2 regions of the Enterococcus sp. LJL98 genome follow, and region 2 is predicted to be linked to the other one. Evidence: predicted binding sites of a transcription regulator. Region 2 holds the regulator's gene; the other holds the start of a gene.
What was found. The regulator HrcA, encoded in region 2, represses chaperone genes, less so after heat shock. The targets are predictions, from matches to a motif close to TTAGCACTCNNNNNNNNNGAGTGCTAA.
Positions count from the first base shown of each region.

Region 1: the regulator HrcA is predicted to act here: its motif matches at 1,811-1,837, upstream of groES (co-chaperone GroES).

Region 1 is NZ_JBTXLU010000005.1:27,005-34,372, forward strand. It holds gene ACYSNO_RS05460 (glycerophosphodiester phosphodiesterase family protein) at 1-912, opposite strand, end outside; gene ACYSNO_RS05465 (lysostaphin resistance A-like protein) at 1,016-1,660, opposite strand; gene groES (co-chaperone GroES) at 1,872-2,156, shown strand; gene groL (chaperonin GroEL) at 2,184-3,809, shown strand; gene ACYSNO_RS05480 (helix-turn-helix domain-containing protein) at 4,010-5,509, shown strand; gene ACYSNO_RS05485 (nicotinate phosphoribosyltransferase) at 5,699-7,165, shown strand; gene nadE (ammonia-dependent NAD(+) synthetase) at 7,177-7,368, shown strand, end outside.
Region 2 is NZ_JBTXLU010000001.1:409,100-416,467, reverse strand. It holds gene ribF (riboflavin biosynthesis protein RibF) at 1-861, shown strand, start outside; gene ACYSNO_RS01940 (methylated-DNA--[protein]-cysteine S-methyltransferase) at 904-1,467, shown strand; gene ACYSNO_RS01935 (phosphoribosylaminoimidazolesuccinocarboxamide synthase) at 1,597-2,280, shown strand; gene ACYSNO_RS01930 (LacI family DNA-binding transcriptional regulator) at 2,432-3,376, shown strand; gene hemW (radical SAM family heme chaperone HemW) at 3,529-4,686, shown strand; gene hrcA (heat-inducible transcriptional repressor HrcA) at 4,819-5,862, shown strand; gene grpE (nucleotide exchange factor GrpE) at 5,905-6,459, shown strand; gene dnaK (molecular chaperone DnaK) at 6,489-7,368, shown strand, end outside.

The DNA.
Region 1 (7,368 bases), on a different contig from region 2:
CAATTGGCGCCCTAAGCTTGCCTTTGGTTCACCAAGACTGAGGTCGGTTCTTTTTGTTTCCACAATCAACAAAGTGACGAGTGAGAGACTAACGATCGCGAGCATGGCTGAAAATAAAAACAAGAGCGTACTATGCACTTGGTTGAAAACCAACTTGCTCGCAACGGGCGAGAGGAATTGTTTGAGCACAAAACCGAGTGCGAAAGTGCTGACAAAGTAAATGGCAAATAAAAGGCTGGCTGTGAGGAAAATCCCAAGTAATTTTGTACGAATTGTACGTGCCTTTTCTTTTAAAAATCGAAAGTTCGTTCGATGAGCCGCTTCAAAGGTTTTGTTTTGGAGGAAAACATCATACAAAACAAAAAGTAAAAAAAGAGCATACAGATTAATGAAGAAAAAAAAGGCGATTGCAGCGAGATTGAAATATTTTGAATAACGAAAGGCATCTAGGACAAATTCAGGAATATGCAAAGGAATGATTGCTGAGTGCAAGAGTGCCAGTAAGGACATGGGAATGACGACGGCAACGGCGAAAGAAGTTTTCAAAAGTTCTTTTTTAGAATGGTGCCTGATTACTTGAAAAAACGTCTGAAGCTGTTTGCTGAGTGTCGGTTTCTTATTTTGAATGAAGTCGTTGGCGATGACGAGTGAGCTTGAAAGTAAAAAAATGGAATAGAAACCTAAGATTAAAAAGACCACGGAAAATAAAAGGACGTTTTCTAAGCTAAATTCAAAGCCTTGGACTTTGCTTAGCGTGATCTTTCCTTGGTATTGATAAGCGATCGTTAAAATTTTACTCGTGATGGGGTAAATGAAGAAAATACCAATTAGTTGATTGATAATTTGTAAGACGATTAATCGCTGAAAGTTGTTTAAAATCAAATCAAGTGTCCGATGAATGTTTGTTTTCATAGCACAATCCTTTTTCGTTTATTTGTATAATCAGAGTAATTGCTAGCTAAAAAGATAGAAAAAAACCTGAGAAAATGCTTGAGACACGTTCTCAGGAAACCGTTTAAGGCATAGGGATATCGAAGATTTCAACTAGAAGATTCGCAATTACGACGAGCGAGTTCATCCCTACGTGTGTAATAATGGACGTCCAAATGCTACCAGTGATGACATATTGGAGACTGAAGAAGGCTCCGAGCGCACTATAAAGCAAAAGATGGCCGTCTTGGTGCATCAAAGCAAATAAAAGCGAACTGACAATCACCCCAAGCCAAACATTTGTCTTGCGAGTCACCGCTCCCAAAATGGCGCGGCGGAAAACAAACTCTTCCATAATTGGTCCGCCGACCATTACGGCAAGCATCATTAAAGGATTCTTTAGTACGAGATTGATGATGCCATCGGTGTTTGCCGAGTCCATTTGACCGCCGAAAAACATCTCGATATTGATGGCAATATTTTGTAATAAAATCGCTAAGAAAATCCCAACAAAACCAAGTGCTGCAATCCGGCCTTTTGACATTTTGTCTTCTTCAAAAGAAAGAAGGACCGTTTGTTTTTGATAAAGAAAAATTAACGCGCCGGCTCCAAGTAAATAAGTAACGATAATCAGAACCATTTGAATGTCAAGCGTCCAACCAAAGGCGGGTAAGAAAAAAGCAAGTAAATAGATGAGTAAGGTCAAGCTGGTGTATTTTTTATAAGTCATAGCAACCTCCAATAAATTCGATAGTAAAAGTATACCAAAAAAATCGGAGGACACCAATGTGATTTTTTTTAACCAATTTTGACTTTTGTGAGAAGAATGCATCAAAAGGCTTGCAAAATGCATGAAAAATGAGTAAGATAAAAGATGTGATTAGCACTTAACTCTATCGAGTGCTAATGTAAAAACAAAGAAAACATCGGAGGGATTTATCGTGTTAAAACCATTAGGTGATCGCGTCCTAATTGAAGTGACGCAAGCAGAAGAACAAACAGTTAGCGGATTTGTGTTAGCTTCAGCCGCAAAAGAAAAACCTCAAACTGGTACGGTCGTAGCAGTTGGTGAAGGTCGCCTGTTAGATAGTGGCGATTTGGCACCTGTTCCTGTAAAAGTTGGGGAAACTGTTCTATTTGAAAAATATGCCGGCTCAGAAGTGAAATTTGAAGGCAAAGAATACATGATTTTTGCTGTAAAAGACTTGATTGCAGTCGTTGAATAAAAAAATACTTGATGAGGTGAAGAAAGAATGGCAAAAGAAATTAAATTTGCAGAAGACGCTCGAAGCGCAATGCTACGTGGTGTCGATCAATTAGCAGATACAGTGAAAGTAACATTAGGCCCGAAAGGTCGGAACGTTGTTTTAGAAAAATCATTTGGCTCACCATTAATTACAAATGATGGAGTAACCATTGCCAAAGAAATTGAATTAGAAGATCATTTTGAAAACATGGGAGCAAAACTTGTTTCTGAAGTCGCATCAAAAACCAACGATATCGCGGGTGACGGTACGACGACTGCAACTGTTTTAACCCAAGCCATCGTTCGCGAAGGAATGAAAAACGTCACAGCAGGTGCGAATCCATTAGGTGTTCGTCGTGGAATCGAGTTAGCAACGCAAGCAGCTGTGGAAGAATTACACGCGATTTCAGCAAAAGTTGATTCAAAAGATGCAATCGCTCAAGTTGGTGCAGTCTCTTCTGGTAGTGAACAAGTCGGCCAATACATTGCAGACGCGATGGAAAAAGTTGGAAACGACGGTGTCATCACGATTGAAGAATCAAAAGGAATCGAAACGGAATTAGACGTAGTTGAAGGAATGCAATTTGACCGTGGTTACTTATCACAATACATGGTAACTAACAATGATAAAATGGAAGCCGAACTAGAAGCACCTTACATTTTAATTACGGATAAAAAAATCTCGAACATTCAAGATATTTTACCCTTATTAGAGCAAATCTTACAAGCTTCCAAACCACTATTAATTATTGCAGACGACGTTGATGGAGAAGCATTGCCAACCTTAGTTCTAAACAAAATTCGTGGAACATTTAACGTTGTTGCAGTGAAAGCACCTGGCTTTGGGGATCGTCGCAAAGCGATGTTAGAAGATATCGCTATTTTAACAGGAGCGACTGTGATTACTGAAGATTTAGGCTTAGAATTAAAAGATGCAACGATTGATATGTTGGGTCAAGCAAGCAAAGTAGTCGTAGACAAAGACAACACAACCATCGTTGAAGGTGCAGGATCTGCCGATGCGATTGCTGCTCGTGTGTTATTAATTAAAAACCAAATTGGTGAAACTACTTCTGAGTTTGACCGTGAAAAATTACAAGAACGCTTAGCGAAATTAGCAGGCGGTGTCGCAGTGATTAAAGTCGGCGCGCCAACTGAAACAGAATTAAAAGAATTGAAATTACGTATCGAAGACGCATTAAACGCAACACGTGCGGCGGTTGAAGAAGGCATGGTTTCTGGTGGAGGAACGGCCCTTGTCAACGTCCTTGATAAAGTCGCTGCGATTGAAGCAGAAGGCGATGTCGCAACGGGTGTGAAAATCGTTTTACGCGCTTTAGAAGAACCGGTTCGTCAAATCGCTGAAAACGCAGGCTACGAAGGCTCCGTTATCGTTGATCAATTAAAACGTGCAGAACTAGGTACAGGTTTTAACGCAGCAACGGGAGAGTGGGTAAACATGCTTGAAGCTGGAATTGTTGACCCAACGAAAGTAACCCGTTCTGCTTTACAAAATGCAGCATCAATCTCTGCTTTATTATTAACAACCGAAGCAGTCGTGGCATCAAAACCAGAACCAGCAGCGCCAGCAATGCCGCCAATGGATCCATCTATGATGGGCGGAATGATGTAATTTAGGATTTAAAGGGCTGTTGATATAAACAAAACCACATGAGGATTTTTTCTCATGTGGTTTTTTGGTGTGGAGGTGGACACAACCTTTCAAATAAAAAGTCTTGCGCGTCGCGAGACTTTTTTTTGTCGTTTTTCGGATGGAATGGTTGCTAAAATAGTAGGGAGGACTGGTAGGAAATGATGGTAGGAGGGAAAAACATGAATAAACGTTTATTAAAACTCTATGAATCAGAAGCGGTGAAAACGTTGGTGATTTTGTCTTTTTTAGCGAGAAGCGAATCTTTTGTTTCAATGAAGGAGCTTTGCGATAAATCAGAATTATCGATAGCGAGTGTCTATAAATACTTGGCAATTATTGTAGAGGAAATCGTAGCTTTAGACGAGGTGGGGATGGGGTTATCAGTGACGGAAGAAGGGGTCCAGTTTTACGCTCAAAACATGCAGCAGTATTATCGCTTACGCAATCACTTTATTCATTCGTCCCTTAGTATTGAATTGGGGATGGCCTTGCTCTTAGGCGAAAAAATTCAAAGAGAGCCCTTTATCCAAAAAAAATACATTAGTGCAGCAACTTTTAAACGTAGGATGCGTTCACTCAAACATCTGTTTTTGGAATACCACTTGAATATTCAGTTTCGAAAAGGGGTTTTTCTTTTAAAGGGGGATGAAGCGCAAATTCGTAAGCTGGCATATGAAGTTTTGCACGACCTTTATCGTGAGGGGAGTTGGCCTTTTGCCACCATTGATGAGGCATTTGTCACGAGTAAAGTGGAAGCATATTTAGGATTAAAAGAAACGGCGACAAACGAAGGACTGTTTCGTCAGTTGAAGTTAGAGTATGGAATCATGATTTCCCGCTTACGCAATCAAGGAGATTTTAAAATTACACCTTTACGCTTGGAAGCATCCCTTGAGCAAGCAATGTTGCGTCTGATTCCGAATGAAGGCGCACGAGTTCCTGAAGTACCAACCGTTCATGCGCTTTATTTTGTGATGGCTCTTTTATCAAGAGAAGCATTCTATCAGACGCCTAGAGGAGAAGCTTGGCTTTTGTCGTTTGAACAGGAGCCGTCAAACATGACGTGCCTAGTCAGTCAGGCACAGGCTTCGTTTTGTCAAACGTTTGCGTTAGGACAAGAATCTGAAGGGATTCGAGCCTATTTGTATAGCATTCATTTTGAAAAATATTTTTATCGCTACTGGTGTGGTGCCATGCATAAAAAAAACATTGCGACGCCATACCCGATACTCAACCGTCGAATGATTCAATACGTCTTGACGTTACGAAAAAGCGCGCCTGAGTACATGCTAGGTCCTCTGTATTTTTTAATTCGCAAGTATGTCGTCTTGTATGGCCGCTACCATTATTTCTCCCATTACGAGTTGCCAATTGTGGTCTATCTTGAAGATGACGATTTTCCTTCACAAGGCGAATTGATTGCGAATATGTGTCGTGAAATGTTCCTTTATAAATACAAACTCGTTTTTGGTACCTACGAGGAAGCAGACGTTTTGCTACATACGACGACCGCCTTTCCGCCGCCCAGACTTTCCCATCAGATTGCGGAAGAAATACCGACCTATTATTTGAATTTGGCCAATCCTTATCGGCGTTTTTCTGAGTTGGATCAAATCTTCCAAAACATTGCCGATCAAAAGATTTTGGCTTACAACCAACAATTGTTTGGTGAAGAGTAAATGCATGTTGTTTCTCGCAACCAATCGATTTCCTTTTCGCTTTTCCTTGAAAATGTTCTTTTTGCTTTTCGAGGGGAGGTTTTTTTGACGGGGAAAAAAGTTTTTTTGAGGAATTCGTCGCTCGTTCGCCTCTTTTTCGGATTCTTTGTTATAATAGAGGGGTAAATTCAGAAGAGGAGTTATTTCACCATGGATAAATTATATACAGATGATAGCCTCACGCTACATACTGACTTGTATCAAATAAATATGATGTACACTTACTGGGCGCTGGGACGAGCAGAGACGCATGCCGTTTTTGAATGTTATTTCCGCGAAATGCCCTTTAAAAATGGGTACGCGATTTTTGCAGGTCTGGAGCGTTTGGTGCATTACTTGGAAAACTTAACTTTTACTGAAAGTGACTTAGATTATTTACGCGATTTAGGAGAATACCCAGAGGAATTTTTAACCTATTTAAGGAATTTCAAATTTGCTTGTAGCATCCGTTCGGCTAAAGAAGGCGAATTGGTTTTTGCGAATGAACCGATTATTCAAGTTGAAGGGCCGTTAGCACAAGCGCAGTTAATTGAAACAGCCTTATTGAACATCGTGAATTTTCAAACCTTAATTGCTACCAAGGCGGCGCGGATTAAGTCAGTGATTGGGAACGATCCTTTGCTTGAGTTTGGCTCTCGTCGTGCGCAAGAAATGGATGCCGCGATTTGGGGGACTCGTGCAGCCTTTATTGGAGGTGCCGGTGCAACGAGCAACGTTCGCGCTGGAAAAATCTTCGGTATCCCGGTGAGTGGGACGCATGCACATTCGCTCGTTCAATCGTATGGGAATGATTATGAAGCCTTTAAAGCATACGCGCAAACGCACCGAGATTGCGTCTTTTTAGTGGATACTTATGACACCTTAAAGCTAGGTGTCCCGACAGCCATTCGCGTGGCAAAAGAATTTGGCGATAAAATCAATTTCTTAGGCGTGCGAATTGATAGTGGCGACATGGCTTATATTTCTAAAAAAGTTCGCGAACAATTGGATGAAGCTGGTTTTACGGAAGCTAAAATTTACGCTTCGAATGATTTGGATGAGAGTACGATTTTAAGTTTAAAAATGCAAAAAGCCAAAATCGATGTTTGGGGTGTTGGGACCAAGTTAATCACGGCCTACGATCAACCTGCACTTGGCGCTGTCTATAAATTGGTGGCGATTGAAGATGAACAAGGTGAAATGATTGATACGATTAAGTTATCCAGTAACGCAGAAAAAGTTTCGACACCTGGTAAAAAACAAGTATGGCGCATTACGCGGAAAAAAGATGGCAAGTCAGAAGGGGACTACGTGACTTTATGGAATGAAGACCCGAGAAAAGAAGACAGCATCTTCATGTTCCACCCCGTGCATACGTATATTAGTAAGACCGTGACGGAGTTTGACGCGCGTCCAGTTTTACAAGAAATTTATCAAGCAGGAAAGCGTGTTTATGAACTGCCTTCGCTAGGTGAGATTAAGGCTTACTGCCATGACTGTCTTGATGCCTTATGGGACGAGTACAAACGTGATTTAAATCCACAACCATACCCGGTTGATTTATCAACGGAATGTTGGAATCACAAAATGAAAATTTTTGACAAGGTACGTAAAGAAGTACGAGAAATGCATGAATAGGAGTGAACTTCATGAGTTTACAACAAGAAATTATCGAGAAATTAGGCGTGCAAGCAAAGATTGACCCTGAGGTAGAAATTCGTCGTCGGATTGATTTTATGAAGGAATATTTACACGCGCATCCCTTTATTAAAACTTTTGTATTAGGGATTAGTGGGGGCCAAGACTCTACACTGGTCGGCCGTTTGGCACAAATGGCGATG
Region 2 (7,368 bases):
TTTGACGGGGTTCATAAAGGCCATCAACGAGTGATTGCGGAAGGTCGTAAAATCGCCCAAGAACAAGGCTTAAAACTAGCACTAATGACTTTTAATCATCACCCATCGATCGTCTTTCAAAAACTCCCTGCGGAACAAATGAAATATTTAACCAGTTTAGAGCAAAAGAAAGCGTTAATGGCTTCGCTAGGCGTTGATTATTTATATATCGTTGAGTTCACTTCTGATTTTGCCAGCTTGAGTCCACAAAAATTTGTTGACACTTATATGGTCGGCTTGCATGCAAAAACAGTTGTCGCAGGCTTTGATTATACGTACGGTCCAAAAGAAATTGCCAATATGACTTGTTTGCCTACCTATGGACAAGGGCGCTTTGAAATTGTGACGGTATCAAAAGAGACGCTGAATGGGGAAAAAGTGAGTTCAACACGTATTCGTGAAGAATTAGATGCTGGGAATTTAGAAAAGGTTCAAGAGTTACTGAACTACCCTTATCGCATTGATGGGGTCGTTGTTCATGGCGATGCTCGCGGTCGAACACTTGGCTATCCAACAGCCAATGTTAAAGTTAAAAGTACGACTCGATTACCAAAAGAAGGCGTTTATGTGACAGAAATCAAAGTTGGCGATCACTGGTATCCTTCGATGGGGTCAATTGGTCGAAACGATACTTTTGAAAAAAATCGACCCGTGACGGTGGAAGTCAATCTCTTAGATTTCAATCGAAATATCTATGGGGAACAGGTATCTGTTCGTTGGTTACACTACTTAAGAGGACAAGTGGCTTTTGAGAGTGTCGATGCGTTGATTGCCCAACTAAAACAAGATGAACAACATACCCGTGATTATTTTCAAAAATAAGTCATCAGGCGTTAAGCGACATGCAGTTAGGAGAGAGTTTGAATGAAAACATATCAAGTAGTGACACCTTCACCCCTAGGTCCTCTGTATTTAACTAGTGATGGCGATGCCTTAACAGGGGCTTATTTTGGAAAAAAGGAATTTGAAGCGACTTGCAAAGCGGAAGTAACCCCTGGTGAGGATTTGCCATTGTTTCGACGCGTGAAACAATGGCTAGCCGCTTATTTTTCTGGTGAGAATCCAGCTATTGATTTTGCAATTTCTCCAGAAGGGACAGCCTTTCAACACCAAGTGTGGAAGATTTTAACGGAAATTCCATACGGTCAAACGGTGACATATGGAGAAATTGCTCAACGAATCGCCCTTGAGTCGGGAAAAGAAAAAATGTCCGCACAAGCGGTCGGTGGGGCAGTTGGAAGGAATCCGATTTCGATAATCATCCCTTGTCACCGAGTGATTGGAAAATCAGGGAGTATTACCGGTTACGGTGGCGGGATTGCTCGCAAGTTGGCGCTCTTTGAACTAGAAAAAATCAGCAAAGACACGTACTTCGTCCCTAAAGACTTGAAAGAAGCACGCAAGTTTATCGTAGAAACCGAGAGCTAAAAGATGTTTGATAGCCAATTGATTCTCCGTAAAACCTTTTAAAAAGTTCGTATTTATATTCTCAAAAGCTTTTTTTTGTGGTATTCTATTCTTGTAAAACATTAAAAAACGAACTTAAAGAGGTGCCTTATGAAACGCATTTACCAAGGTAAGACGAAAGATGTTTATGAGAAAGAAGATGGAACCATTCGATTGATTTTTAAGGATGAAATGACTGGGAAAGATGGCGTATTTGATCCTGGTGAGAATCAAGTCGGGTTAACTGTTGAAGGTTCGGGCCGTTCTGGTTTAGCTGTAAGTCAATTCTTTTTCGAACGATTGAACCAAGAAGGCATTGCGACGCATTATTTAGGGGCGGACCTTGAGAAAAAGTCGATGGATGTAAAAAAAGCGGTGATGTTCGGCCGAGGGCTTGAGGTCATTTGTCGTTATAAAGCAGTGGGGAGCTTTGTACGTCGGTATGGAGCCTACATCGAACCCGGTGCCGATCTGGATGGCTATGTTGAAATCACCTTGAAAGACGATCAAAGACAAGATCCGTTAGTGACGGAAGATGGTCTGCTTGCTTTGGGGATATTATCCGAAGGTGAGTATGCCATCATTAAAAAGCAAACGAAACGAATTTGCGCATTCGTTCAACATGAATTAGCTCAAAAAGGGTTAACTTTGTACGATATCAAGCTGGAATTTGGTCGAGGAGAACAAGCTGGAGAAATCATTTTAATTGATGAACTGTCTGGTGGAAACATGCGTGTTTTTAAAGGCGAGGAACCGGTACACCCGCTTGAACTCGAACCTTTATTATTCGCATAAATGAACGAAGGGTTTGCTATCTTGATTGATAGCAAACTCTTTTTTTGTAAAAGTTGAAATACTTTAAAGGACTTGACCTAAAACCGCTTTTAGCTCTTATAATAAAGAAGACAAGTAAAAAGTAAAAGAAAGTGAGTGTGAGGCAATCGCTATGGTAACCATTCATGATGTTGCCCGTAAAAGTGGCTACTCGGTGTCAACCGTTTCCCGAGTGTTAAATCAAAAAAATCATGTTTCGAAACAAGCACAACAAGCAATTGAGCAGGTGATTGAAGAATTAAATTTTGTTCCTAATAAAATTGCACGCGATTTGAGTCGAGGGAAAAATGGTAATATCGGTGTTGTTTTGCCCCATACGAAACATCCTTATTTTCGTGAAATTGTGAATGGGATTATTGACTGTGCTTTTTCAACGAAATATCGCATCGTCATCTTGCCATCAGAATATGATGAGGAGATCGAAGTTGAATATTTGGAGCAATTACGGAGAAAGGCTGTCGACGCATTGATTTTTACTTCTAGAGGGATAACATTAGAAAAAATCGCAGAGTATTCTCAATTTGGGCCCATCGTTTGTTGCGAAGATCCTAAACGAAAAGACTTGTTTGCAGTCTACTCCAATCGACAGCCGGCATATCGTGAGGCTTTTTACTGGTTAAAAGAAAAAGGAATGAAACGGATTGGCATCTTATTAAGCCGTGATTATCATTCAAGTGTGACCAGTCAAATTACCTTAGATACCTTTCGTGAAGTCTTTGGTTACTATCCTGAGAAAGAGGACATCATTCTTAACAGTACGACCTATGAAGATGGTCTTCGCGTAGGTAAGGAACTATTGAATAGGAAACAACCATTGGATTGCCTTTTTGTTAATGTCGATGATATAGCCGCAGGTGTGCGTGAACAATTTTTAACGGCGGGTGCGTCGGTTCCCTTGATTGTTGGACAAGAAAATCAATTGAGTGGGAAGTTATTGAATTTTTCAACGATTGATCATCATTTGAGAGAAATCGGGCATCAAGCATTCGCTATGGTTATTGATCCATCTAAGCAAAAACAAGTGCGCTTGGATTCAAAATTTATCTTAAGAGAGTAACCCTATTTTAGGGTTATTTTTTTGGGGCGAATTAAAATCCTTTTGCGAACTTGGCGAAGGTTTGTCGAAAGAATGGCTTTGTTTTTGTGTTATAATTGAAAGGCAAGAAATGAAAAAAAGAAATTGAGGAGTTTTTAATAGTGAAAGAAAGAATCGTTAATCCCGGTTCAAGCACCTCTGCCTACATCCATATTCCTTTTTGTGAGCATATTTGCTACTACTGTGATTTTAATAAAGTTTTTTTAGAAGGCCAACCGGTGGATGAATACATTGAGTCCTTGTTAAAGGAGATTCAGTTAACGTTGGCCCAATCACCTACTGTCGCTTCAGAAACAATCTATATTGGCGGTGGGACACCGACGTCGTTAACAGCGAAGCAATTAGATGTTTTATTAACTGGTGTCCATCGTTATTTGCCGACAACAACGACGAGAGAATTTACGGTGGAAGCCAACCCGGGAGATTTGACGGCTGAAAAACTTGATGTTTTGAAGGCTCATGGCGTGAATCGCCTCTCAATGGGGGTGCAAACCTTTGATGACCGCTTATTGAAAAAAATTGGACGCAAGCATTCTGTGCAAGATGTTTACGACACAATTAAACTGTTAGAGAAGAAGCAATTTGATAATATTAGTATTGACTTGATTTATGCTTTACCTGGACAAACGATTGAAAGTTTTCGAGATACCTTGCATCGAGCCCTCGCTTTTGATTTGCCGCATTATTCAATGTACTCACTGATTTTAGAGAACAAAACAATGTTTATGAATTGGGTGCGTCAAGGTCGTTTGGAGTTGCCGAATCAGGAAGCTGAGACCCAGATGTTTGAAGAAGCGATTGAAGCCATGGAAAAGTCAGGACATCATCAGTATGAAGTGAGTAATTTTGCAAAGCCAGGTAAAGAATCATTACATAATCTTGTCTACTGGGATAATGAAAATTATTATGGTTTTGGAGCCGGCGCCAGTGGTTATCTGGGGAAAACTCGTTATAAGAATTATGGCCCCATTCAGCACTACATGAACCCACTGAAGGAAGGGCGTTTACCGATTTTAGAAACTGAAAAATTGTCAAAGAAAAATCAAATCGAAGAAGAATTATTTTTAGGACTACGAAAAACGGAAGGAATCTCATTGAGTCGGTTTGAAGCAAAGTTTAATGAAAAATTAACGAGTGTCTATGCTGCGGTCCTACCCGAATTAAAAGCGCAGGGATTGGCTGAAGTTCAAGGAGATTTTTTCCGCTTAACCGCGAAAGGTTTATTCGTAGGGAACGAAGTCTTTGAAAAATTTCTTTTAGAACAAGTATAAAAAAGGATTTAGCACTCTTGAGTATTGAGTGCTAAAAAAACGAGTAAAATGCTTGACAAGAAATCTAGATGTGGTATATTTATAGTCGTATTAGCACTTGAGGTAAAAGAGTGCTAATAAGGGGTGATAAATTTGTTAACTGAAAGACAAGGAGAAATTTTACGTGTACTCATTCAGAACTACACCACAACTGGTCAGCCTGTTGGTTCAAAAACCTTAATGGAAGACGGGGTTGCTGCAAGTTCAGCAACGATTCGTAATGAGATGAAACGATTAGAAGAAATGTCTTTGTTGTCAAAGACGCATTCTTCATCCGGTAGAATTCCTTCGATGAAGGGGTATCGTTATTATGTCGATCATTTGCTAAATCCCATGCAAGTGCAACCAGAAGAACTTCAAAGAATTCGCCAAGGATTTGGTCAAGAATTTCATGAAATTAACGATATTATTCAACACTCTGCCGAAGTTTTATCAAGTTTAACCAGTTATACCGCACTTTCATTAGGTCCAGACGTCAATGAAAGACGGTTGACGAGTTTTAAAATTGTTCCTTTGAATCATCGACAAGTTGTTGCCATTATCGTAACAGATAAGGGAAATGTAGAAAATCAAGTCTTTACCTTGCCACATCATATTCGAAGTGAAGAACTAGAAATCGTTGTTCGAATTATTAATGATCGGCTAATCGGTGAACCGTTAATTACGGTCTATCATCGGCTACGAACGGAAATACCAATGATTCTACACAAGTATTTTCAAACGACCGAAGGAATCTTGGATTTGTTTCATCAAATGTTGAATCATCTTTTTGAAGAAAAAGTGTATGTTGGTGGACAAATGAATCTTTTAGATTTTGAAACCAAACAAGACAAAATCCAATTTAAATCGATGTATTCATTTATGAAAAATCCGGAAGAACTTACCCAGTTACTGGGACCACGTAATCCAATGATTCAAATTAAGATTGGCTCCGAACTCGGTCATGAGTTGCTAGAAAACATGAGTTTAATTCAAGCAAGTTATGACATTCAAGGGCATGGAAAAGGGACAATCGCTTTACTAGGACCAGCCAGTATGCCTTATTCAAAAATGTTCGGATTGGTGGATACCTTTAGTCGAGAACTTGCAATGAAGTTGGCTGACTACTATCGAATATTAGATTCGTCTAGTGAGTGAGTAACAATATAAAGCGTCAATATGAGAAGGGATGGTCGACAATTGTCAGAAGAAAAAGAAAAAGAGATCGTCGAAGACACACCTGTTGAAGCGGTGAATGACAATCAAGCGGTTGAAGAAGTCGAAGAAGTTGAAACAACAGAGCTATCGGAAGTTGATGAACTAAAACAAAAATTAGATGAGATGGAAGACAAGTTTTTACGTGTTTCAGCTGAATTAGCGAATATCGTTCAAAGAAATCGCAATGAACGTGAACAATTACAAAAATACCGTTCACAAGATTTGGGTAAGAAATTATTACCAGCAATTGATAATCTTGAAAGAGCAATCGCAGCTGAAGTCACAGACGAACAAAGCATTAGCTTGAAAAAAGGCGTCGAAATGGTTTTAGAAAGTTTAAATGCCGCTTTAAAAGAAGAAGGAATTGAAGAAATTCCAGCAAAAGGGGAAAAGTTTGATCCAAACGTGCATCAAGCAGTTCAAATTGTCCCGTTGAATGATGATACCGAAGCGGACACGATTGTGGAAGTTTTACAAAAAGGCTACAAACTACAAGATCGTGTGTTAAGAGCAAGTATGGTTATTGTTGCCCAATAAAAATGTAAATGATAAAGGAGATTTTTAATATGAGTAAAATTATCGGAATTGACTTAGGAACTACAAACTCTGCAGTATCTGTTTTAGAAGGCGGAGAAGCGAAAATTATCACAAACCCAGAAGGAAATCGTACAACTCCTTCAGTTGTCTCATTCAAAAATGGTGAGATTCAAGTAGGTGAAGTAGCAAAACGTCAAGCAGTCACTAATCCTCATACCATTTCATCTGTGAAACGTCATATGGGTGAAGCAGGGTATAAAGTTGAAGCGGAAGGAAAAGAATATACACCACAAGAAATTTCAGCAATGATTTTACAATACCTAAAAGGTTTTGCTGAAGAGTATTTAGGTGAAAAAGTCGAGAAAGCTGTGATTACAGTTCCAGCTTACTTTAACGATGCTCAACGTCAAGCGACAAAAGACGCTGGTCAAATTGCTGGTTTGGAAGTTGAACGTATTGTCAATGAGCCAACTGCTGCGGCACTTGCTTATGGTCTAGACAAAACAGATCGTGAAGAAAAAGTATTGGTTTTTGACTTAGGTGGCGGAACATTTGACGTTTCCATTCTTGAGTTAGGAGATGGCGTCTTTGATGTGTTATCTACAGCAGGCGATAACCACTTAGGTGGAGATGACTTTGATGATAAGATCATTGACTTCATGGTTGCTGAGTTCAAAAAAGAAAATGGCATTGATTTATCAGCAGATAAAATGGCGGTTCAACGTCTAAAAGACGCAGCAGAAAAAGCGAAAAAAGACTTATCTGGTGTAACAAGCACGCAAATTAGCTTACCATTTATCACTGCAGGAGCAGCGGGTCCATTACACTTAGAGATGAACCTAACTCGTGCAAAATTTGATGAATTAACAGCTGACTTAGTTGAACGCACGAAAATTCCAGTACGCCAAG